2 regions of the Pontibacillus salicampi genome follow, and region 1 is predicted to be linked to the other one. Evidence: riboswitches for the same ligand, from Rfam matches in the RefSeq annotation. Region 1 holds a riboswitch; the other holds the start of a gene.
What was found. A riboswitch is a leader RNA that binds a small molecule or an ion and turns the genes downstream of it on or off. The one in region 1 is predicted to bind cobalamin.
Positions count from the first base shown of each region.

Region 1 (12,333 bases):
ATCATCAAATCCATTATCAGTGTAATTAACTTTTGTGTACTGACGTGATTTCTGCTCGAAGAAGTCTGATTTACCACTATTAACGTCTTCATATGCTCTTATCCATTTCAATGGATTTTTACTATACCCAGTAAATGGCTTCTCCGCACCGAGTTCCTTACAGCGCTTGTTTGCCATAAATTTAATGTACGCTTCCAGCTCTTCCATAGAAAGACCATCAAAGTTATCCCCAATAATGTAAGCGGCCCACTTTATCTCTAGTTCAGCTGCCTCTCGAAAGGTTTCCGTAGCAAAGGTAAGCATCTCTTCCTGAGGAATGGATGGATTCTCGTGGAGCGTTTCTTTAAATATTTTTACAAATAAGTTTACATGTAACTGTTCGTCCCGGTTAATATAATTAATCATCGTACTAGTGGAGACCATTTTCTGATTACGAGCAAGATTGTAAAAGAAAGCGAAACCTGCATAGAAGAACAGTCCCTCTAATACGACATCATATACAATAGAGCGAAGGAATGACGTCGGTGTAGGGTTTTCAACAAAATCTTTATATCCGTTAGCAATAAATTTATTCCGCTCCAACAAAACGTCATCGTGCTTCCAATATTCGAAAATAGCATCCTGTTCCTGCTTTGGTACAAGGGAGGATAACACATATGAATAAGATTGGTTATGGACTACTTCCTGGAACGATAATACTTGCATGAGCGCGACTAAACTAGAATCGGTTAAATAGTCTGCTATTTTACCGCTATAGTCTGTTTGGATGGAATCTAGAAAGGCTAACAGCCCAATTACCTTTTTAAAGGTATCCTGTTCTTTATCGCTTAATTGGTGCCATTGCTTCAAGTCATTATTCATATTAATTTCATTTGGAATCCAAAAGTTTGCCAGCATATTTTTATACATTGGATATGCCCAAGTAAAGCGAGCATCATCCCAATTCAATACGTTAGAGCTTTCGCCATTAATAATTCCAGTAGATTGGTTTGGTGCTTGGGTATCATATAAATTACGCTTTTGCATAATAGATTCACTCATCAGTACTCCTCCTTAGGATGAACAGCTCTCACAGTCTTCGATATCTTCTGTACTCGTGGACCTCATGTAATAGGTCGTTTTCAGCTTGTTACGCCATGCTTCAAGATGTAACTGCAGCAATTCCTTTGCCTGCACTGTATTCTTAACGTATATATTGAAGGAAACAGATTGGTCAATATGCTTTTGACGGGCTGCATTTTGACGGATGCTCCACGTTTGATCAATTTCATACGCTGACTTGTAATACCAATACGTCTGGGGCGTCAGGTCAGGCGCTGTAACAGGGATTTTATAATTTTTCTTCTCCTCCGAATAGAACTTCTGGAAAATAGGATCAATGCTTGCCGTGCTGCCAGCGATAATCGAAGTGGAAGAATTAGGTGCCACTGCCATCATATAGCCATTACGTACTCCGCTATCCGCTACCTCTTGTTGGAGTGTACGCCATTGCTCTGTATCATATTCTCGATCAGAGAAGTACGCACCACTTTCCCATTTGGACCCGTTGAAATGAGGATAAGCACCTTTTTCCTCTGCTAATTGTTTACTCGCTTTAACCGTAAGATAGGATATTTGTTCGTATAGATGATCTGCGTAATCAACCGCTTCTTCTGACTCCCAGCGAATTCCTTTAACAGCCAGCAAGTGGTGCCAACCAAAGGTTCCAAGTCCAATACCTCTATATTTTCTATTAGTCATTTCTGCTTGGGCAACAGGGATGCTGTTCAAGTCAATCACATTGTCGAGCATCCTTACCTGGATTGGAATTAATCGTTCCAGCACATCAGCAGGAACAGCTTTTCCTAGATTAATACTAGATAAATTACAAACTACAAAATCACCTGGGTGTTTCACTGTAATGATTTTTCCATCCTTGGTATATTCCTCTTCTACAGTAGTGGGGCTTTGATTTTGCGTTATTTCTGTACATAGATTCGTACAGTACACCATTCCTTGATGGCTATTCGGATTTTTACGATTCACTTCATCCCGGTAGAACATAAACGGTGTACCTGTTTCTAATTGACTAATCATTACTCGCTTCATAATGTCAATGGCAGGAACCGCCTGTTTATCCAAGGAGGGATGATGGACACATGCTTGATATTTTTCTCGAAAGCTACCATTACCTTCTTCTTCATCATAGTAATCTTCTAACCTAAATCCCATTACCGTCTCCACTTCATGAGGGTCAAACAGATACCAATCCTCTCTATTTTCCACCTTCTCCATAAATAAATCGGGTAAAGATACTCCTGTAAATAGATCGTGTGTGCGCTGACGTTCATCTCCGTTATTAAGCTTTGCATCTAGGAAAGCAAATATATCTTTATGCCATACATCCAAATAGACAGCTATCGCTCCTTGTCGCTGCCCAAGCTGGTCTACACTTACCGCGGTATTATTTAATTGCTTCATCCAGGGTATAACGCCTGAGCTTACACCTTTATACCCCTTTATATCACTGCCCTTGGAGCGAATCTTACCTAAATAGACGCCGATGCCGCCCCCGCTTTTGGAGAGGTTGGCAATATCGGTATTGCTATCAAATATACCTTGCAAACTATCATCTACTGTGTCGATAAAGCAGCTGGATAATTGTCCATAGCTTTTCCCCGCATTAGAAAGAGTAGGAGTAGCCACTGTCATATAAAGATTACTAATTGCCCAATACGCTTCTTGAATAAGCTCTAAGCGCATATTCCTAGGCTCCTCAGCCATTAGGGTCATGGCAATAACCATAAACCGTTCCTGTGGAAGCTCATACAATTCCCCGCTATGCCCCTTTGCTAAATATCGATCTGCTAGCGTACGAAGACCAATATACGTAAACAGAGAATCCTTTGTGGGATCTAAGTAACTTTCTAATGTATGTATTTCTTCTTTGCTGTATTGGTCCAGCAGAAAGGAACTATAAACGCCTTTGTCCTCTAGCTGTTGAATAAGCGGATAAAAGGGTGGGTATGACGTATCCGCCGTGTGACCCCTTCGTCCTGCTGCATCTTCGTATAACTGCCTAATATAGATACGTCCACAGAAGTAGGTCCAGTCAGGCTCTTGCTCATCCATCCGTTCTAATCCTTTTAATATGAGCTCATTATACACTTGATCTTTAGACGTTTCTCCTTTTCTCTCAAGAGATGGGATAACAGCCTGCACGAATTCCTTTATCTCTAGCTGCGGAAACTCCTCCTCTAAGCTAAATAAAAAATCTTTCATGCTGTCGAACCATGTATCCCAGCCACTCTCCATCTTAGCTCCTGCCACTGCGCTTGTCGGTTCCATCATTATTCCTCCTTATACCTTGCCTTCCTTTTTCGTAACCCTGATAAATATAAAAACACCGTTCTCCCATCAGAGGAAAACGGTGTAAAACGACAGAAAGGTATAGCAGAATAAACTGCTTGATCCACACTCTATCGTTTCCCAGCTTTCACCCCGAAGCACGGAGAAACTACTAACGAGTAAAGGCAGGTCTCCTGACTCATGCTTCTCCCTACTCTGAGACCTTCCCATAACCGTTGGATTATAGTGGCATTCTCATTTCGTAGCACTTACAGTTGCGGGGGCAGTTCTGGCTTCACACCAGATTCCCTTTCAAGCCTGCAATTAGGCACCTTTCCCTCGTTCATAAACTATATATAGTTGTTTTTTAGAATTAACTTTCTATATGTTGTAACTTTACCGAATATCGTCGACAATATCAAGCATAAATTAGGAAACCTTTTTCAGTATTTTTCCATAACCCTATTGGTGATGGTAACCTAATGAAGAAATTTTTTATAGACTTGACTTCCTTCCAAACTATAGGTAATGACCAATGCTCCTATTAGGATCCTCCAAATGTTAAGAGATAGTGGGAGACCTGATAAAGAAAAATTTGCTTAATATAGATAGAAAGGAGAGTGGAGTGGTCTGGAAGCTGCGTTTTCTGGCGGCCCCATTCGACGCGGGGGTCGTTCACCGTTTCTATAGGATGTAGCAACTTTAGGTGCCTTACATTGCTAAACAACCTCTAACAGAAAAAATAAACGCCGGGACTAGCCCAAGCGTTATGTCTGTCCTTTATTTTAATGCTCTAAAAACGTTCTCCAGGCTGTATAGGAATGAATAGTGATTCCTTTAAACCCTTGAGCCTTCTGATCCAGATAATGTTTTCTAACAAGAGCCACTTCTTGTTCAAGCTCCTTATTACTTTTACCGTCGAAAGTAACATTTTCTACCTCATATGGAAGTAATTCTACTCCTAATTCAACCTTTGGAGAATTCGCATAGAGTATTTCTTGATCTGAGATGGATGTAATGCTATTAGTACCTAATGCTTGATCTCGGTAGGACATAAGAGAGACGTAATCATGTAGATCCATCATTTCCTTATAAAAATGGTCGTGGATGCTTGTCACCTTTTCATTATCAAGCCAGAAAGGAAGGGCTGCCCCTACTTCGTAACCAAACGCTTTAGCATAGCTTGTGTACTCCTTGGTAGACTGCAACCATTCGTTCACGACTTTTTCCCTATCTTGATCCCATACGTCTAACGTGTAAGGCTCTACATCAAAATGAATACCTACAAACTGCTCATTGGCAGGCACGCTATCATTATATTGCTGCACTAAATCAATTCGCTTCTTTGCATCAGCGGTATAAGCAGCCAGCCCCCATTTAGGGGACCCGATTAATGCATGCACTTTCATGCCAGCTTGGGTAGCCTTCTTAATAAAGGATGGATACCCCTCTCCTAAATTGGGCTTGAAATGTACATACACATTTTGAACTCCTTGTTCAGATAAAAAAGTAACCGTTTCTTCAGCCTGATGTATCGGCTCTTCTTTCCAAATCCACACATTCTTTTCAACTTGATGTTCGTTCAGTGCGTCCTGAACTGCCATAACGTATTCCAGATATTCTTTATTCCCCTTATCCTCCAGCTGATGTACCAGAGTCTCAGACAGAATTAATTTGGCTTGGGGGGAAGTTATCTTCTTCTTAAAAGGATTCCATCTTGTGAAAAGCCCTTCTTTAGGAGCAGAATCTACCTCCACACTAAACTCCTGCATTTCTAGAAACTTAGCCAAGGTGGTTTTTAGTTGTTGATTGGTCCCTTCTATCCTTGTAACAGAAGAAGAATCCTCTGATGTTTCAATCGTTATATTTGTGTCTATGGCAGCGGATTTCGTAGATGCAGCAGTAATACTAGAGGAAGATGATTCTAAAGCTGAGATAGCTACAGTATTAGAAGATGCGTCTTGATCCTTAAAAACGTAATAATTATGAGTCGAGCCTGATATATCCTTCACAAGCTGTTTAGTGAAAGATGGTCTGTAGGAATCCTGCACCCCATCTAGCACAATATTGGAGCCATTCTTCACTATAGAAAGTTCCTGGCAGTCCTCATCACAAGGAACATAGTCCTTTAATGCGGGGCTGCCACCCTTATTGATTATTGGATATATTAAAAACCCTGCTAACACAACAGCAAACATCATAACTTTCGCCTTATGTTTGAGCATTATTCTCTCCCCTATGATTTTAGTATCAGTATATTATCCTCACTAATTATAATTATCGAACCATGGTTTGGAAAAGTTAAGTGGTTTTCGTTATTTTTTTGAGTTTTTTTACCCACAACTTGTGAACCATTTCGATTTGTTTTTTTCATAGGGCAAGAAGTTAAAGGAAGAGAAACGTTATAGCATAAAAAAAGTGCGACCTCTAAAGAGATCGCACTTTCTTGGTTTCCCTACTATATCAAACGGGTAGTAATGATAGTAAGACTAGATTATCTTTTAGTGTAAGCTTTTCGCTCCAAGGTAACGTGGGCTCCAGTAGCTATTGTCCATGCTTGAAACCTCAACACCGCGGCTATAACCAGCGTGGATAAACTTATTGTTTCCTACGTAAATTCCTGCATGGGATGGGCCGGATTTGTAAGTTTCAAAGAATACGATATCGCCTACAGAAGGGCTAGATACACGTTGTCCAGCACTCCATAAAGAAGAAGTGGTTCTTGGTACAGAGATACCTTCCTGCTTGAATACGTAATGGATATAACCACTGCAATCAAAGCCAGATGGAGAAGTTCCTGCCCATTTATATGGTGTACCAATGTGTTGTTTAGCTTCGCTAATTAAACCTGATGTGCTAGAAGTATTAGAAGTGTTAGATTTAGTAGTTTGGCTGGATGTGTTGTTGGAAGTAGAGTGTGATTGATTAGAAGTTGATCCAGATAATGATAGTTTTTGACCTACATAAATAATATCGCCTGAAAGACCATTTAATTGCTTAATTTTGCTAACGCTTGTTCCATGGCTGATAGAAATTCCCCATAATGTGTCGCCAGCTTTTACTGTATATGTATTACTAGAATGCTGAGATGAAGTGTTATGTGACGTTGCTTTACTAGAAGATTCACCAATAGTTATCGTTTGTCCAACGTAAATGATGTCGCCGCTCAAGTTATTCCAATTTTTTAGGGATGAAACACTAGTATTATAGTCTTTAGAAATTCCCCACAGTGTGTCACCGCTTTTTACTTTATAATTTTCTTCCGCTTGTGCTAAGTTTGGAAAAGTTAAGCTCGCTCCAAGTACTAGAGCTGGTAGTACCATCTTTTTATTTAATTTCACTGTCTATTTCCCCCTCGTAAGTTATGTTTTTCATTATAGTATATGGTTCCTATGGTTTCTATTACTTGCCAGGTATTTTAATATAACTGTAATAATAATGTCGGTTTTTGTAACATTGTCGTTACATTCACATCGAAATGTAACTGATTTAGAGTGAAAATAGATTAGTTTTAGCCTATATCGCACTGTTTTACAGCAACTTTTCAACGTTTTGTAGCACTAAAGTCCATCATTAGACACAAAAAAATCCTGTAACACTACAACAGTGTTACAGGATTTTTTCATAGATTAAGACAGAGCTTTTTTTCCAGAAGCAGAGAAAATAGACTGCTCTGCTGAAATGCGAGCATCTTCTTCATAAGCCTGCTGCAGTTTTTGCGTAATAGTACCAGGTGTACCTTCTGCCACCTGATCACCATCCACCTCTACAATTGGCATTACCTCTGCAGTACTACTCGATAAGAACATTTCGTCAGCAGACTTTATATCGTCGAGTGTAAAAGCCTGTTCATGAAACGGTATTCCTGCTTTTTTCGCAAAAGCCTCTACACGAATACGAACACAACCATGCAAAATATTTTTCGTTGCAGGATGCGTATAAATAGCACCGTCCTTTACGAGATAAGCGTTAGAAGAACTACACTCCGTTACGCTTCCATCCCTGTGCAGAATAGCTTCAAAACTGCCTGCCTCTGCAGCCGCCTGCTTTGCCATCACATTTGGTAACAGGTTCAAGCTCTTAATGTAACATAAATCCCATCGCACATCCGGTTGCGTAATAGCAGAAACCCCTTGCTTCATCCATTCCACTTTACGAGGTAAATCCATTACGTATGCATATAGGTTAGCGGTTACCCCTTCTGGAAATGTATGGTCACGAGGTGCTGTACCTCTCGTAATCTGCAAATACACTTTTCCATCACCTGTAAACTCATTCAATTGCAGTAACTGATCCAGCTTCTTATACATTTCTTCCTTCGTATAAGGAACCTCAATTCTCACAGCCTCTGCAGATCGATACAGTCTCTCCACATGCTCCTCGATTAAGTAATGCTCTCCATGATATACACGAATTACTTCGTACACACCATCTCCAAACTGCAGCCCTCTCTCTTCAAACGGATACATTAACTCCTCTTGATTCATAAATTCCTTCTCCGTTAATACATATGGCCGAATAGACAAAACGCTTCCTCCTTCACCTAAAAAGTAATACTACATTGTATTCTAAACTGTTTTTCCGTTGATTAAATAAATCGTATTCGTCCAATTTTATCAAACTTTCAGACAAAAGTGTATAGTTACAAATTACTTTATTACTGTAAAGTATTACTATATCTAGAATAAGGGTAGAGAGGTAGTTTTCTTGTCGGGGGAGCTCGTTGGAATTGCGCCATGCTAAGGCTGTTTTCTGGCGCTGGCTTGGTCGGCGCTTTCCTGCCAAATCCAAAAAACCACAAACTTAATGTTTGTGGTTAGCTGCTGATGGATTTACGCCTGTTTATCCACTTTTTTAGACCAAAGGCAATTAGCCTAATCAAGGTATATACCCCTAAGAAGGCAAAGAAACCTACTATCCCGATAGCTGCGTCATCAAATTCCATGTTCCCGCTGCCAGTAACGCCTTGTTGAATTTCAAGAGCGAATACAAATACGAGAACCATAGTAAATGTGTATATAAACGACAATACGGTGATACTGTATTGGGATACAGCGTGAAATAGTCGATCAATACATAAGAAGCTGATTATACCTAATATTCCAATGATCCAAAAATGGAGTTCCTTATCGGTCATATTTAGCCCAAAAGCTTGGGACATAGCCATTAATGCGTCATGAAAAAAATCGACGATTTGAGCTAAAAATAGTATTATTTCTTTCATCTTGTCTCCCCCATAACCTTATCTCTGTACTACTACATCGCTATTATAGTAGCATGTTCCCTTCCATATTACTATGAATGGCATGTATATTTTTTACATATTCTCAAGATAGTCTAGCTTGGTACTTTAGAATAGAGTCTCCGCTACGAGAATAAATCGAAAGAGGTACTCGCTTGTATGAGACGTTTTTGAATCAGGAAAGTTTCTTAAATCAAAAAAAGGCAGGATACCCTGCCCTTTCATTAGCAATCACCAATAAAGGAATCGGAACTTGCATCTGTAGCAAATGGCACGGTTGTTTCAAATGTTGTACTCACTCCATCGTCCGCTTGTATATTCCATGTAATCGTTTGTTCAACGAGGTTTAATGTTGCATCTATTGTCACCTGAAACGTCCGTTCCGGTCCATTATTTAATGAACCAGTGGCAAGGCCCTCTAATTGAATCGATTGATCTGTGCAAGTAAAACTAATCCGCTTCCCATTCGTCACTACGAAGGAATCCATATTTTCGGCCATAAATGTGAATTGGAAGGTGTCTACGGTAGCATCACATTCTTCCATTACAGCATCTCCACACTGCATTAGGCTAATCTCCATGTTACCCTCTAACACTTTTTCCATTCCAAACTGGATTACCTTCACTTCAGCTCCCTCTTGATTGCCATCTGTACAAAGTAAGCCTTGGCAGGAGCAGTCAGAAAATGGACAATTTACAAGGACATTTTCAGGACCTACTTCAATAAATTCGCCCCCAACCGTCGTAGAAACGCTGACTCTCACTAGTTCAGACACGCCTTGGGCAGGAATGATTTGTGTAGTAAATACTCCATTTTCATCTGAAATAGCGGGGTTTGGAAATGCAAAGACATTGTCATTAGTCGATTCTATTGTAATGAAAACAGCTGCATTTGGAACGAATTCCCCATCACATATCACTCTTCCGTCCAGTAAAGCCCCCTCACAATCCACTTCACAAATCGGCGAGTTAAAAATGATACAAGGGTCCTCACACTCGACACAGCCCGCTCTTACAAAGTTGGTTTCCTCCACCATAATTCCATTTACAGTAGCACTGGCTGTATATGGTACCCCTTCCTCTATAGGTGTCCCGAGCGGAACTGTGACAGTGCTTGAAAAATTTCCATTCGCGTCGGTGGTAGGATTAGGGGGATTGAACAGTAAAAAGGAAGTACTCGATAGTTGTACCTCTACATTCGGTACAGGTACACCATCACACGTTAATTTACCGGTAACTTCCCCTACACAGCTGATTGGACCTGGGTCATCTAAATGAATAGCAGGATTTCTACAATCAGTACAGTTTACCTCAATTTTGACCGTGTCAGAAGTCACCTTAAATCCGCAAATATATGTCGATACCGTAACCATAATCGTTTCCTGAATGTCCTTAAACGGAATTAATGTAGACATAAAGGTTCCATCAGGCTGTGTTAAGACTGGATTGGGACTTGCAATGATTTTACCCACAGCGTTAATCTCGATTGTAATAACTGCACCTTGAACAGGAATGCCATCACACGTAAGCCTCCCTCTCAGCTTTCCTCCACTACATCCAACAATCCCCTCTGGAGGTATGAGCGTAAGCAAAGGATTCTTACAAGCTATACATTCCACTCGCACACATATAGAATCCTCAATAGCAACTCCTTGAACGACAGCTTCGGCCCTAATGTAAACTTGTTGAATCTTAGTTCCCGGCGGTATGCTTACCCGGGTTGTAAATCTTCCTCTTCCATCTGTTACTGGTGTGGCATTGTCAAATTGCACGATAGGCGGCACACTGCTTAGTTGAACCACTACTCCAGCTTGTGGTACATAATCACATAGCACTTTACCACTAATAATTCCCTCACAACTGATTAATGTTACATCATCTAGTATAATGACAGGCTGATTACACTCTCTATCCGGAAAAAGAGACGGACACCCTTTCAAGACCGGACGAGGGCGACAGACATTAGATGGATTCACCTTGGAATGACACCTTTTGTTCGTCTTTATTTTCATATCGCTTTACCCTTCCCCAATTTAGATTTTAGCCTGTATTTATAGTATGAAGCATTACCTGTTCAGTTCGTGCCGGATGAGCCTGTTTGGGAATTGTGGTTGTAGCAAGGAGGGAAGGTATATTAATGCTTTGGTTGAAGCATAGGTTTTTTCAACAACGGTGAGGGAATATCATACTTCTTCCATTAAAAATGGCATCATCTTCTGATTGAATAAATCAGCTTGTTCCATATTCACCATGTGACCACACCCTGGTATGATGCTGACATCTGTGTACGGAAGAAGACCAGGAAGAATAGAGTGATCCTCTTCGCCGGATATAAAGAGGCGAGGTATTTCCAATTGATCTAAAGCCTCTAAGGGAAGAACCCTGTCTAATGTATGAAGGGCACGGACCCAGCCAATGAATGCCTTCCGCTTTATATTGCGCCCGCCTTCCCATATTTGTCTGTTCACAGATAGGTGGTGCCGTTTAGGCATCATGTAATACATAAGCGAGAGAAATACAAACCGATGGGATAGTACCGGAAATAGGAACAACGTCGCTGCTAAAATTCGATTCGATATAGTTGGAAAACGGATAACCGCTCCTCCAAGCACCACACGATTAACGCGTTCTGGATGATGCATCATGATGGTATGAGCAACAATGCTTCCTAGTGAGATTCCTACAAAGTGCGCTTTCTTTATCCCAACAGCATCGAGCACCTCCAGTACAAGACGAGTTGTGTGACGAAAGGGATCAGCATAATCTACCTCTACATCTCCAGAACCATAATGCGCCGGAAGATCAATTAGGAGCACATTAAACTTCTCAGATAAACAAGCAAGCTGTCCTTTAAAAATAAAATGCCCTGTGCATATAGCATGCAAGCAAACCACCCATTCTGGATTACCGTTATCATACTCAACATAATGGAGCATCATCCCGCCACTCTTCCCTCTTTTTTCCATAATTATAACAGAAATTATTTACTATAATTGTAATAAAATGATAGCACACCCTTATCAAATCCCCTCATGCCAAAAATGAAGGAAGCAAACTTCTCGTCTGCTTCCTTAACCTTTATATAAACTTCCGATTCACTTTCTTCCCTTCATACGTAAACAGGATATTCCGGTCCTCGACATTGGTCTCCAGATGAATCGGCCTTCCCCACAGCTGATACATGTAAGGAAGCACCTTCTCCAAGTAGTCTAAGTCTAATTCAATCCCCTCAAAATGATGCTTCAAATACAATTCACCACTTTTTAGGTAATCTCCATTTTCCACTGTAATATAGGGGAACCCTCCATTGACTCGCATCGTAACGAGCTGTTCTCGTATGGCTTCATGATCCTTATCGGTTATTTTATACTCGCGTCCTTGTTTTTGGAAAAGGTACAAGTCCTCTCGACCACACAGTTCCTTCGTTAAATAATTGCGAAGGAAGGATATATCCGATTCAATTTCCCGCACCTCAAACATTTTTTCTCTTCCAGAGCCTGCCTTCACACCTAATCGTTTCATTTCTTCATTTGGATTGTCATAGCGTCTCTCAATATCTTCAAACATCTTCAATCCTAAGTAATAGGGATTGATTTGTGTTTTTGATGGCTGCACTACTCCTGCATTCAATTTTGCAAATTCAATTGCTTCATCACTCGTTAAATGCAGTTCCCGGAGAATTCTTGCGTGCCAATAGGAAGCCCAGCCTTCGTTCATGATCTTCGTCTCCAGCTGTGGCCAGAAATACAGCATTTCCTCGCGCA
Region 1 covers NZ_JBHLTP010000004.1:111,595-123,927, reverse strand. Annotated here, with positions in the region: gene ACFFGV_RS07270 (ribonucleotide-diphosphate reductase subunit beta) at 1-1,041, opposite strand, end outside; gene ACFFGV_RS07265 (ribonucleoside-diphosphate reductase subunit alpha) at 1,054-3,294, opposite strand; cobalamin riboswitch at 3,495-3,678, opposite strand; gene ACFFGV_RS07260 (poly-gamma-glutamate hydrolase family protein) at 4,113-5,552, opposite strand; gene ACFFGV_RS07255 (C40 family peptidase) at 5,829-6,668, opposite strand; gene dat (D-amino-acid transaminase) at 6,957-7,853, opposite strand; gene ACFFGV_RS07245 (hypothetical protein) at 8,144-8,551, opposite strand; gene ACFFGV_RS07240 (transthyretin-like family protein) at 8,794-10,581, opposite strand; gene ACFFGV_RS07235 (alpha/beta fold hydrolase) at 10,753-11,508, opposite strand; gene ACFFGV_RS07230 (SpoVR family protein) at 11,648-12,333, opposite strand, start outside.

Region 2 (12,333 bases), on a different contig from region 1:
TCAACTGCTCCGAAAGCCCAAACCAAATAAGAAAAACTCTATTTGCTTGCTGTATAAGATACTGATAAATGAATCCAACTGTGTCCCGCCATGTGCGGTCTGCTTTTTCTAAAGGGACGATTCCTTTTGTAATATCTGTCCCGATAAAAATAAGCTGATGCTCCTTACAGCTTTTCTCCCATTCCAGCAACTGGTCTACGTGCTCTGTAAGCAAGGACTGTTGAAGTTGCTCTATATATGTATTTATGACACTCTCCAAATGATATATAACTACGACGGAAGTATGAATGTCTTGGCTATCTGGTAATGTAGAAAGATTGCTGCCATCTATCCAACTGTACTCCTCCTGATCGTGCAGCAGCTGTTCTTTTACCCACTTCCCTTTGCCATTATAGACTCCACCTGTAATAAAATCCATTTATCATCCTCCTTCTTTGTAATGGTAAGCTTATATCCTTCTCCAGGTTGACAATGCCATTCCCAAGGAGATGAAGACGAGCTATGCAACCTATATATAATTTCCCTCAAAGGGCCGCCATGAGTAATGACAGCAGTGGATACTATTTTCTCCTCACAGGAAAGGAGATGCAGTAACGCTTTTAGCCACTCTGAAACCCGCAACCGAAAAGCTTCGTACGATTCTCCATTATTAGGATGAAAAGAATCAGGGGATTGCAGCCATTCGTTATAATCAGACCGATGCTCTACCTCTTGGAAGGTGCAAAGCTCCCAGTCTCCAAAATGAATCTCTCTTAATTGACTTGTTTGATAGACGGAGCAATTTGGAAAAAGGAGAAAAGCTGTTTCTACACATCGCTGTAAATCGCTGCTATATACCCTGTCACATTTATCGGGGAGAGACGGCAGAATAAAACACAATTCCCTTTTTCCTTCGTCTAGTAACGGTACATCTGTCCACCCTAGATACCGTTTTTCCTTGTTTGCAGCTGTTATACTATGACGAATAAGGTACAAATCCACAGTACGATCCATAAAACAGCTTCTCCTCCTTCTACCACTGCCCCTAATACATCCCCTGTTATACCGCCGAATGATTGACGTATAACATATCTCCCTAGAAAGAACATAGCTATTGAACATCCAAACAATAGAATAATAGGAAGGAGCAAACTAGACCAAATGGATGTTAGGACAATACCAATAATCATCATACAGACAAAACTAGTAATAATGTGATTAGCTTGCATGGAGCGAGAAAATAGAAAGCTTAACCCTTCGCGTTTCGCTAAAGGTGTCCAAACAAAATGAGCCAGTATTTTCATTCTTGCCACAAAAGGGATACCTATTATTCCTATAACAAAATAGAAAAAGGATAAATTCAGTACTTCCATCATAAAAATAAAACGAAGTACGAGCAGAACGATAACAGATATTACACCAAAGGCCCCTGTTCGAGGATCATCCATTATCTTCAAACGATCAGCAGTCGGCTGGTACGAGAAGAAAGCATCACTGGTATCCATCCACCCATCCAAATGTATTCCACCTGTCCAAACAATCATAGTTACTAAGCTGATTGCCGCTACACCCGCCATGCTCATTGTCGTATAATTCACTAATAAATAGGAAATGAGTAGCGTTAAAGAACCCAATAGACTACCAAGCCAAGGAAGAAATAAAATAGCACCTCTTAATTGAGTGGTATTCATTGGAATTTCTCTTCTAATAGGGAGCACAGAAAAGAATTGGATAGCTAACAAGATGCCTTGCCACCTCTTGTTCATAACGAATTCTCTCTTTGATTAATGATGTCCCACAATTCATTCATGTTCATATGTGCAGCGAATATGTGCGCCATTTCATCATAAGGGTCCTTCTTCCTTACCGTGTACTCACGGATGGGGAAACCGTTTTCTCCTCTAATTCGATTCAACCACGATGTTCGAAACGTATCATTATGAAAGCAATGGTGAAGGTGCGTTCCGATAATCCTTCCATTATCCACCACTACTCCCTCTTTCTTTTCATTAATTTGAAATAATGGTGGGAATCCATGCTCCCAATGGTCCCATTTACTATCCCCGAGATGTATTTCAAAACCTTCTATACTATAAGTCCCAAATCCACTCTTGGGATGGAGATTCCCTTCCACCCTCCTTGTCACCTTTTTTCTATGAAAATACGTGGTCATGGGTAGAATGCCTATTCCATCCATCACTTTCTCCTCTTCAACTAAAGTAGTTGAAAGCATCTGATACCCTCCACAAATACCTGCTATGGTGCCACCCTGCTGTATATAGTTCATGATAGCTTGCTCAAGGCCGCTGCTTCGAAGCTGCTGAAGATCCTCCATTGTACTCCTAGTACCTGGTATGATTAAGGCATCAGGGCTACCAAGATCTTCTTGTCTATACACATATCGAATATCAACATCCGCTTCTAAATAAAATGGGTCTATGTCTGTGAAATTTGATAGGTATGGCAGGGCTACTACCGCAAGATCAATCTTTGTTTTATGTGGTGTAGTTCTCTTTTCGCGGAGGGATAAACTGTCTTCCGCTTCTATGTGATGGTCTACATGAGGCATAATCCCAAGCACTTTAATACCAGTATAGTTTTCAATCCATTCTACTCCATCCTCAAATAATTGCCGATCCCCTCTAAATTTATTAATTATTATCCCCTTCACACGCTTACGCTGATGTTCAGAAAGTAACTGTAAGGTACCAACAATAGAAGCAAATACACCCCCGCGGTCAATATCGGCTACCAGGATAACCGGTACATCCGCCATTTCAGCAATAGACATATTGACAAGCTCTTTATCGTTTAAATTTACTTCAACAGGACTACCGGCTCCCTCGATAATGATATAGTCAAATTGCTTCTCTAGCTGCTGTAAGGAGTGGAGAATAGACGCTTTCCCCTTGTCATAAAATGCATCACGGTATTCCATTCCTGAATATGTATGAATAGACTCGCCTAAACAAATAACTTCAGCACGTTGATCATTTCTCGGCTTTAATAATATGGGGTTCATTTCTGGTATAGCAGTTGTCCGCGAGGCTTCTGCTTGCACTCCTTGTGCTCTTCCAATTTCGGTCCCGGCACGGGTTACGTAGGAGTTATTAGACATATTTTGAGATTTAAAAGGAGTAACTTTATATCCATGGTTGCTTAACCAGCGGCATAGCGCAGTTACAACAATACTTTTACCCACATTCGAAGACGTACCTTGAATCATTACACCCTTCATGTTCGTACTCCCTTTCTAATTCGTTTCTGCCCAAATTCCATTTGGATGACGGTATCTGCCCCTTGAACGAGCTTTTGATGTAATCCGCCCATGAGAGACAGATAGCTTTGAACGGAATCTGAAAATGAAATAGCATCAGAGAACAAATCATTAGATACGATGATTAACTCCTTACCATGTTGATGGATTTTTTCAATTTGGCCCATGATGGAAGAAATAAGAGGCTGAATATCGTCATGGCTTGTTTCCATCCATTCATTAGCCGCCCAAGTAGTCAAACAATCCAGCACGATAACTGCACCCTTTGGAATAGGTGCCTTTAATAGATTGGTAGAGTGTTCATATGTTAACCATGCTTCACTGGCTGCCTCTCTTTTAACTTGATGATTACGTATTCTTTGATTCATTTCATCATCTGTTGGGACGCTTGTTGCGATATAGTGAAGCACACTAGCTCCTGTTTCTGCAGCAATTGTTTCTGCAGCAGTACTTTTTCCGCTTCGTACCCCTCCAATAATTAAGGTAAGCATACTTGTTTCCACCTTTGTAGAGCATCGAGTAATAAACTATTCTCCTCTTCCCTTCTTACAGCAATTCGAATATATCGGCCATTAAGGGGATGGAAGTTGTATGTATGACGGACAATCAACCCGTTTTCTAGTAAAAAACGAAATAACTCCTCTGTATCGTGATGGTACGGATCTTGTAAAAGAAAGAAATTGGTATAGCTTGTCTCTGGTTCATATCCCATCTCTCTCAAATAGGAAAAGACCTTTTGTTTATTCGCTTGTATGGATGTGGAACATGTTTTCCGATAAGCTTGTTCCTCTAGACAATACAATCCTGCTTCTTGTGCAAGACCATTAAGACTCCATGTCGGCTGTAGCTGGTGCAGCTTGTCTACGATTGGTTCGGGGGCAACAAGATATCCTAACCGCATACCAGGAATAGCGTACATTTTCGTTAAGGAACGAAGAAGTATAACCTTTGAATAACTACTAATTTCCGGTGTGAAAAACGCACCCTCTTCGACAAAATCATGAAAGGCTTCGTCGATTACAAGCCACACTCCCTTTTGCTCACATTGCTGTATTAAATTTTTTAGAATCAAGGGGTTATACACTTTTCCTGTTGGATTATTTGGATGACAAAGGAATAGCACGTCCAACTTATCAAGCCAGTTTATATAATTCACTTGCCTTAGCTCCCAATCATGTTTGTCATCAACTGGCAAAGAATAAACTGTACATCCGTTCGCTATGCAGGCTTCCCTATACTCAGAGAAGGTTGGCTCGAATACACCTATGCTTTGACCTCGGAATAACTGCGCCAGCAGGTATATTAATTGAGATGCTCCATTCCCAACTAGGATATGTGATTCTCTAATTCGGTAAGCAGACGCTAGGGCGGCAGTCAGCTTCTTACTGTCATGATCCGGATAGGAATAACATTTATCCATATGTAGCTGAAGATGCTCTGTCAACCCAGGTGGAGGGCCATATGGGTTTGTGTTCACACTAAAGTCAATATAGTTTTTCTCGTTTTCATCTAGTTTCCATTGCTGCAATAGCAGTTGTGGATTAGCTCCATGAGATGGCCAATGCACGTATACCCCCTCCTATCCAAAGTAGTATTATCCAACAGAATACAGTTCTTTGTAACAAAGTATTCATGGATGGAATGTGGCTTGCTTTTAATTTTGTCCTTGGTATCCCTATTGTCGGTCTATTCGATTTCTCTCCAAAGTAATAATTCACTCCTCCTAATTGAACTCCTAGCAGTAATGCTGCTGCCGCCTCTCCCCATCCACTATTAGGACTGGGATGCTGAACAGCTTCTTTCGGAAGGTTGCAGAGCACTTCCATTTTAGAACAATAAACAGAAGAAGAAACGAAAATCATTACAATAGCTGTCAGCCGACTAGGTATCACATTTACTATATCGTCCAATCGTGCCGAAGCCCAGCCGAATTGTGTGAACGGTTCTTGACGATATCCTACCATGGAATCGCACGTATTTACCGCCCGATACGCAGCAGCAAGTGGCGCTCCTCCTAGAAATGCGAATAACAGTGGAGCAGTTACCCCATCACTTATATTTTCCGCTACTGTTTCAACAGCCCCCCTTACGATTCCCTCTTCATTTAAATAGTGTGTGTCTCTCCCCACTATTTCGGACAGCTTCGTTCTGGCCTGTTCCATCTGGTTATTAGACAGCGGCTCATACACAGCATTTGCTGCTTGTCGTAGTCCTTTTTCAGCTATCGTGGTCCAAATAAGCATTCCTTCTACCAATACCCCCGCTAGAGTACTCCATCGATAAGAGAATAATACAGCCGCATAAGCGACAGCAAATACGGTTACAACGACGGATATCGTCATAATCATACCCTTCCCTTTCCGAAAGCGGCCTTTATTACATTTAGATGTAATCAAAGCTATCATGCTCCCCATCCAAACGACGGGGTGAGCCCTTCCCTTCGGATCCCCCCATATGTAGTCAAGGACATATGCGATGGTTATCGCAAGAAGGTGTGCTGTCATTGGGAGTTTCCAACTCTATACTGATACTGTTCTATCGCTTCTTTAGTTGCTTCATAGACCGCTGTTCCAATCATTTTCCCTAACAAGGAAATAGGTCCTCCATATGCAAGTGTTTTTCCCTCTTGAGTACTAGCGATTAACGTGCTGTCTGTAGAAGTGCCGGTTGCAAGAGTACCTGTTACTGCATCTCTAATATCCAATTCAACTAGAGCTCGCACTTTTGCTTCCGTAGCCGTCATGATACTTTGAATATACGCTTCCTCGGCTAGTACACCATCCACAAAAATCCAAGTATTGATTGTTCCGGCATGACAATCGGAGACGTGCTGATTTCCATGCACAACATCAACGGCGTTACTCGTTCCTGCGGTTACAACAACCAACAGTGTTACACCGTCTTCTGTCCTATAACGGTAACTGCCATCCTTTAAATGTGCGGCAGTCATCATTCCGACAGTGTGGTGAATTGGCATACCCTCACCTTCTGCGTAAGCCTTTACATAATCTAAAGGATCCTCCATGGAAAAGGACTTATCTACGTGAACGTTCAGAAAATCCTCATACCATCCAAAGCCCGCGTTCATCACGGCTGAGGAATAGCATTTAAGCGGCTTAGGGCTATGGTAATGAATATGCTGGTCTGTAATAAGCAGCCTGGAGCGCTCAATATGGGACTTACCATGGATATCCGTATAATGAGGGACTACATGCATTAGTGGTTTAGCCAGGTGAGGATTTGCATTTACTTTAATAGTAGACTGGTAAATATACTGCAGTGTCTCCTCCTTCATAATCTCTTCCGGTGTGTTTAACGCATGTATAGTCCCATCGTTCAATAGTAAAAGACGGTCGCAATAAAGACTAGCTAAATTCAAATCATGGAATATAGCTATAACCGTTAATTTCTCCTGTATAGACCATTCCTTCAAAGCATCCAGCATTTGCTTCTGATAGCTAAAGTCTAGGTGGTTAGTCGGCTCATCTAACAGTAAAATGTCAGGCTGTTGTGCCAGAGCTTGAGCCAGAAAAACCCGCTGGCGTTCCCCACCACTTAATGCTTGAATGGTTTGGTGACGAAATGAAGCGATACCCGTTTGGTTCATCACCTTTTCCACCAGCTCATAATCCTCTTTAGTCCATTGCTTAAATAGCCCTCTTTGATAGGGGTATCTTCCCATCAGTACTGTCTGCTCCACCGTAAAGGAGAATGATATATCCTGATGCTGAGGCAGGACTGCCATCTTCTGAGCAATTTGCTTAGAAGATAAAGAGGTGACGGAAACACCTTCAATGGATATGTCACCTTGAGCATTCGAAATAGTACGATTAATTGCCTTAAGCAATGTTGTCTTGCCGCTGCCATTAGGCCCGAGAATCCCAAACATTTCCCCTTTGTGAACGGAAAAGGAGACATCCTTTACAACGTAGGTATCGTACCCAGCATATAAATGTGATGCTTCAATCATAAGAGACGCCTCCCTTTCTCCTTTGCATTAAAATAAATGCGAATGTAGGTGCACCAACTAAAGAGGTGATCACCCCTATCGGCAATTCTGAGGGTGAAACTATGGTACGAGCTATTAAATCAGCTACAATGAGAAACCCACTACCCACTAACAAGGATAGTGGAATAAGGTGACGGTGATCACTGCCAAACAATTTCCTGCAAATATGTGGGATAACAAGGCCTACAAAGCCTATCGTCCCTGACACAGCTACAGAAGCCCCAGTTAAAATGGAGGCTGCTGCAAGAATTAGATATTTTTGTTTTTCCACCTGAACACCAAGCTGCTTTGCGCGCTCTTCTCCAAAGGTCATAGCATTTAATTCCTGCCCTTGTACGGCAAGCAAGAACACCCCAACGAAAAAAAACGGTAGCATAATATACACGTAATCCCAGCCTCGCATCCCGACGCTGCCAAGCAGCCAATGGACAATCTGGCGAAGCTCCTCGCCAGTCAGCGCAATCATTAACGAAATGAGAGAGCCTAAAAAGGAGCTAAAAATAATTCCAGTTAAAATAATAGTGGATATAGACATAAATCGATCAACCATACGAGCGAAGCCAATAACTAGAAAAATCGTAATAACAGCAGCTGCTATACTAATAATCGGCAATGTAAACTGCCCTACAAACGGCAAACTAATACCAAGAAAAAGGACAGCCACTGCACCAACAGAGGCCCCCGATGACACCCCAAGTGTGTATGGATCTGCAAGCGGATTTTTTAACAGCCCTTGAAAGGCTGCACCCGATATGGAGAGAGCACCGCCCACAAGAGCTGCAAGTAATACACGAGGTAACCTTATTTGGAGCACAATACTTTTCTGCATCTCATCTATTCCATCTGTTAAAGAAAGAAAAGGAAGTAATTGCTCACCGATTATACGAGCAATCACTGAAAACGATATGGATACACTTCCCATCGATATACCGGTAAACATACAGGCAAGCACAAATAGAATACTACCTGAATAATGAATAAATCTCTTATTGGAATGTATCTGGATATACTGCTTTTGCAAGTTCATTTACCCCTTCAATAAGACGAGGACCTGGACGTGTCACTAAATCAGAATGAACATCATATACTTGCTCTTCTTTTATAGCAGGTACAGAATCCCATCCCTCTCTGCTCATGACTTTCTCTTTAGGATTTTCCGTATAGTAGCCATAGGTCGTTACAATAACCTCAGGTTGTAATTCTACGATAGCTTCATTGTTCATCTTAATCCAGCCCTCTTGATCTCCTACAGCGTTAGTTGCATTGATTGTGTTCAGCATTTCGTTGAGAAACGTCCCTTTCCCCGTTGTATATATTTCTGGAGCAGGGGATACTTCCATAAAGACTTTCTTCTTTTCTTCATTAGGAATATCATCTGCTTTTTGCTTTATTTCCACTAAACTTGCTTTCATTTCTTCTACAATCGTGCTCGCCTTCCCGCTTGTTCCAGTAATTTTACCAACGGAAGCAAGAGTATCATAAACAGATTCAAAGGATGTCGCGTCCTGCACGACATACACTGGAATACCAGCATCTCGTAATTGCTGCAATCCTTGCTCCGAATTATGAGCACCTGAAGCGTGAGCCATTACAACATCTGGCTCAAGGGACAAGATTTTTTCGATATTCAGCTCCTGCCCGCCGATTTTTTCTTTAGATGCTGCTTCTTCAGGATAATTGGCAAAGTCACTAACTCCAACCACTCGATCTCCTAAGCCCAGTGAGAATAAAATTTCAGTATTACTTGGAATTAAACTTACTATTTTCTTAGGAGCCTCTTCAAATGTAACTTCATTATCCATTGCATCTCTTATTGTAAGTGGATATGTATCGTCTGAATCGTTATCCTCAGAGCTTGTCTGCTCCTCTGCTGCTTCACCTTCTGTATTAGCTTGCTCTGCCTCATCATTTCCGTTAGATGCACATCCTACTAATAAACTAACCACCATGAGTATGGCTAGCAACTGTTTCCACATGTTATATCTCATTATTTTCCCCTTTTCTAACCCTGTTGAATAATCAGAGTCCTACTATTATTCCACACTAAAAAACACATCTTCCTAGCATGAAGATGTGCGAGTCCATGAAAACGCCACCATGAAGCAGCGTACCGTTATTGACTACACACCTCCCTATCCTCGTAGGTAATATTGGTGTTAAAAGCAGGTAGGTCTCCTGACTCCAGATCTTAGCCAGCTTCTCCCCTTCCCATGCATTCGCACAGTGGTATGACAAGACAGCTCCCTGTTACAGTGGCGGGACCGTGTTGGATTTTCACCAACTTCCCTATTAAGCAATAGAACCCTATTGCGCCTGCTTTTCCAATATGTAATTCTTTCTTCTATTGTAAAGGAATTAATGAAAAAATGCTCGGGTTTTTTCCTATTTTGTAAAAATATCAAAGCACTCGTTTAGTATATTTTACCATGGGGAACTATCCTTCTATAACAATGTTCAATTAGGAAAGAAGGTTATCTCTATGTCAGCACAAGTAATTGGGTTTAGTTTATTAGTTTTAGGAGCATTTCTCATCATAGGGAATTTAATCCGTATGAAAGTGACGATATTGCAATCATTATTTTTACCTAGCTCTATCATAGGTGGTTTTACAGCCCTGCTGCTTGGACCGCAAGTACTAGGTGCTGGACTGACACCCTTGGTAGGAGAAAATTCGTTTTGGTCAACGGGAATACTAACGAAGGAAATTGTAACAGTGTGGAGCTCCCTTCCTGGTTTAATGATTAATGTTATCTTCGCATCGCTATTTTTAGGGAAAACGACACCAACCCTAAAGAAAATATGGAACAATGGTGGCCCACAGCTTGCTTTTGGCTGGACGATTGGATGGGGTCAATATGTAGTGGGCCTATTGATTGCATTACTAATCCTCGTTCCCGTTTTTGATTTACCTGCTATGACAGGAGCGTTAATTGAAATTGCATTTGAAGGCGGGCACGGTACTTCAGCCGGTATGAAAAGTACGTTTGAAGAATTAGGCTTCCCAGAAGCGTATGATTTAGCAATTGGTCTCGCTACAGTTGGCGTATTATCAGGTGTTATTTTTGGTATTATCTTAATCAACTGGGCAGTGCGAACGAATAAAACGAATACGAGCCAAGGAAAAGTCGGCTACAGTAGGCTACAGAAGCTTGGCATTAAGGAATTTGAAAACCGAGAACCAGCTGGTAACATCACACTTCGCCAGGAAGCTATCGAAACCTTCTCCTTCCACTTTGCCATGGTCGGAATAGCAATCTTAATCGGTTACGGCATTCAGCAAGGATTAATCGGGATTGAAAATATCACATGGGGAGCTTGGAGCGGTACGTATATTATGAAGTATATCCCACTATTCCCACTGGCAATGGTAGGTGGAATTCTGCTTCAAATGGTTGTGGATAAAGTGGATCGTTTTCAAGTAATTGACAGAAGCTTAATCAATAGAATTCAAGGATTTTCCCTTGACATACTAATCGTTAGCGCTCTTGCTACGATATCCTTAGCTGTAATTGGAGAATATTTTGTACCATTCCTCTTACTTGCTGCAGGAGGTATCCTTTGGAACATATTCTGTTTTATGATTTTTGCGAAACGCATGATTCCTACGTATTGGTTTGAAAGAGGAATTGGAGACTTCGGCCAGTCTATGGGTATTACAGCTACAGGGCTATTATTAATGAGAATTATCGACCCTGAGAATGAGACGCCTGCTTTCGAAACATTTGGTTATAAGCAGTTAGTGTATGAGCCGTTTCTAGGAGGAGGCTTAGTTACAGCTCTTTCTGTTCCACTCATACATTCTCTTGGAGCAATTCCTTTCTTATTATTTTCCGTAGCTATGGTCATCTTGGGAATGGTAACTGGATTGTTTTATTTTGGAAAAAGCTCCAAAACTCAGTCCAGCCAAGGAAGTTATTTCTAAAGCATATATCTTGAAAAAAAGATGTTTTTTTAATATGCTACAAAGGGAAGATAAGAAGTAGGATGTAAGATAGCTTACATCCTTACCTATCAATAATAAGTAAAATAAGACATGAGACTGGATAACCTTTCACATGATAAATGAGGAGGTATTTGATGATTACCGTATATCTTTCTCCAAGCTGTACCTCTTGCCGTAAAGCAAAAGCATGGTTAGAAGAACATAATCTAGAATACGAAGAACGCAATATATTCTCTCAGCCGCTATCTGTTGAAGAAGTAAAAGGCATCATTCGTATGACAGAGGATGGTACAAAAGAAATCATATCTGAACGTTCTAAAGTCTTCCAAAGCTTAGACGTCGAGCTTGATGATCTATCCATGCGAGATCTTTACACATTAATTGCTGATAACCCAAGCATTTTAAAGCGTCCTATTATTATGGATGAAAAAAGAATGCAAGTCGGCTTTAATGAAGATGAAATTCGCAGCTTCCTACCTCGGAAAGTACGTACGTTTGAGCTTCAGGAAGCTTTATCTGAAGCAAACTAATCCTACTCTTGTAACGATAATAAAACATCTCCCGAACACGGTTCGGGAGATGTTTTTCTTTCGTAAAAGCTATCGGAGCTTTATATTAGGAACTATATTCGGTTTGCTTTGGCGTCACAACATGATAATCAAGAGATGTTAAGGATTCACCGAACCCTGGATGTGGGTAATGAGGGAAGGTTAGATCCTCTTCTCGAGCTACCATTTCTAAGGCTACGGTACCTGTAGAGATTAACTCAACTGCCCCAGCTCCAATGGCGTGAAAGCCGAGGACGACTTCGTTTTCTTCATTTATTACTACCTTTAATAGTCCTTCCCGTTTCCCATGAATGGTAGCATAGCCATTAGCACCATAAGAGAATTGTCCAATCCTTACTTGGAATCCATTTTTTATTGCCTGCTCCTCTGTCATGCCCACTGAAGCTACTGGAGGCAAACTATGCACTACAGTAGGAATAAAAGTTGGGTCGAATTCTGCCGCTTCTCCAGCAATCGTATTAGCAACGACTTCTGCCTGCTTAATAGCCTTTACGGCAAGCATTGGACCATCTGTTACGTCTCCAATCGCATACACATGAGGGAGACTAGTTCTCAT
Region 2 covers NZ_JBHLTP010000003.1:481,557-493,889, reverse strand. Annotated here, with positions in the region: gene ACFFGV_RS03920 (bifunctional adenosylcobinamide kinase/adenosylcobinamide-phosphate guanylyltransferase) at 1-418, opposite strand, end outside; gene ACFFGV_RS03915 (histidine phosphatase family protein) at 370-993, opposite strand; gene ACFFGV_RS03910 (adenosylcobinamide-GDP ribazoletransferase) at 951-1,745, opposite strand; gene ACFFGV_RS03905 (cobyric acid synthase) at 1,742-3,217, opposite strand; gene ACFFGV_RS03900 (bifunctional adenosylcobinamide kinase/adenosylcobinamide-phosphate guanylyltransferase) at 3,214-3,747, opposite strand; gene cobD (threonine-phosphate decarboxylase CobD) at 3,735-4,823, opposite strand; gene cbiB (adenosylcobinamide-phosphate synthase CbiB) at 4,798-5,760, opposite strand; gene ACFFGV_RS03885 (adenosylcobinamide amidohydrolase) at 5,757-7,226, opposite strand; gene ACFFGV_RS03880 (FecCD family ABC transporter permease) at 7,219-8,286, opposite strand; gene ACFFGV_RS03875 (ABC transporter substrate-binding protein) at 8,252-9,253, opposite strand; cobalamin riboswitch at 9,414-9,597, opposite strand; gene ACFFGV_RS03870 (sodium/glutamate symporter) at 9,745-11,187, shown strand; gene spxA (transcriptional regulator SpxA) at 11,343-11,738, shown strand; gene ACFFGV_RS03860 (dihydrolipoyl dehydrogenase family protein) at 11,824-12,333, opposite strand, start outside.
Region 2: linked by a shared signal. The riboswitch ahead of ACFFGV_RS03875 (ABC transporter substrate-binding protein) and the one ahead of ACFFGV_RS07265 (ribonucleoside-diphosphate reductase subunit alpha) in region 1 are both predicted to bind cobalamin.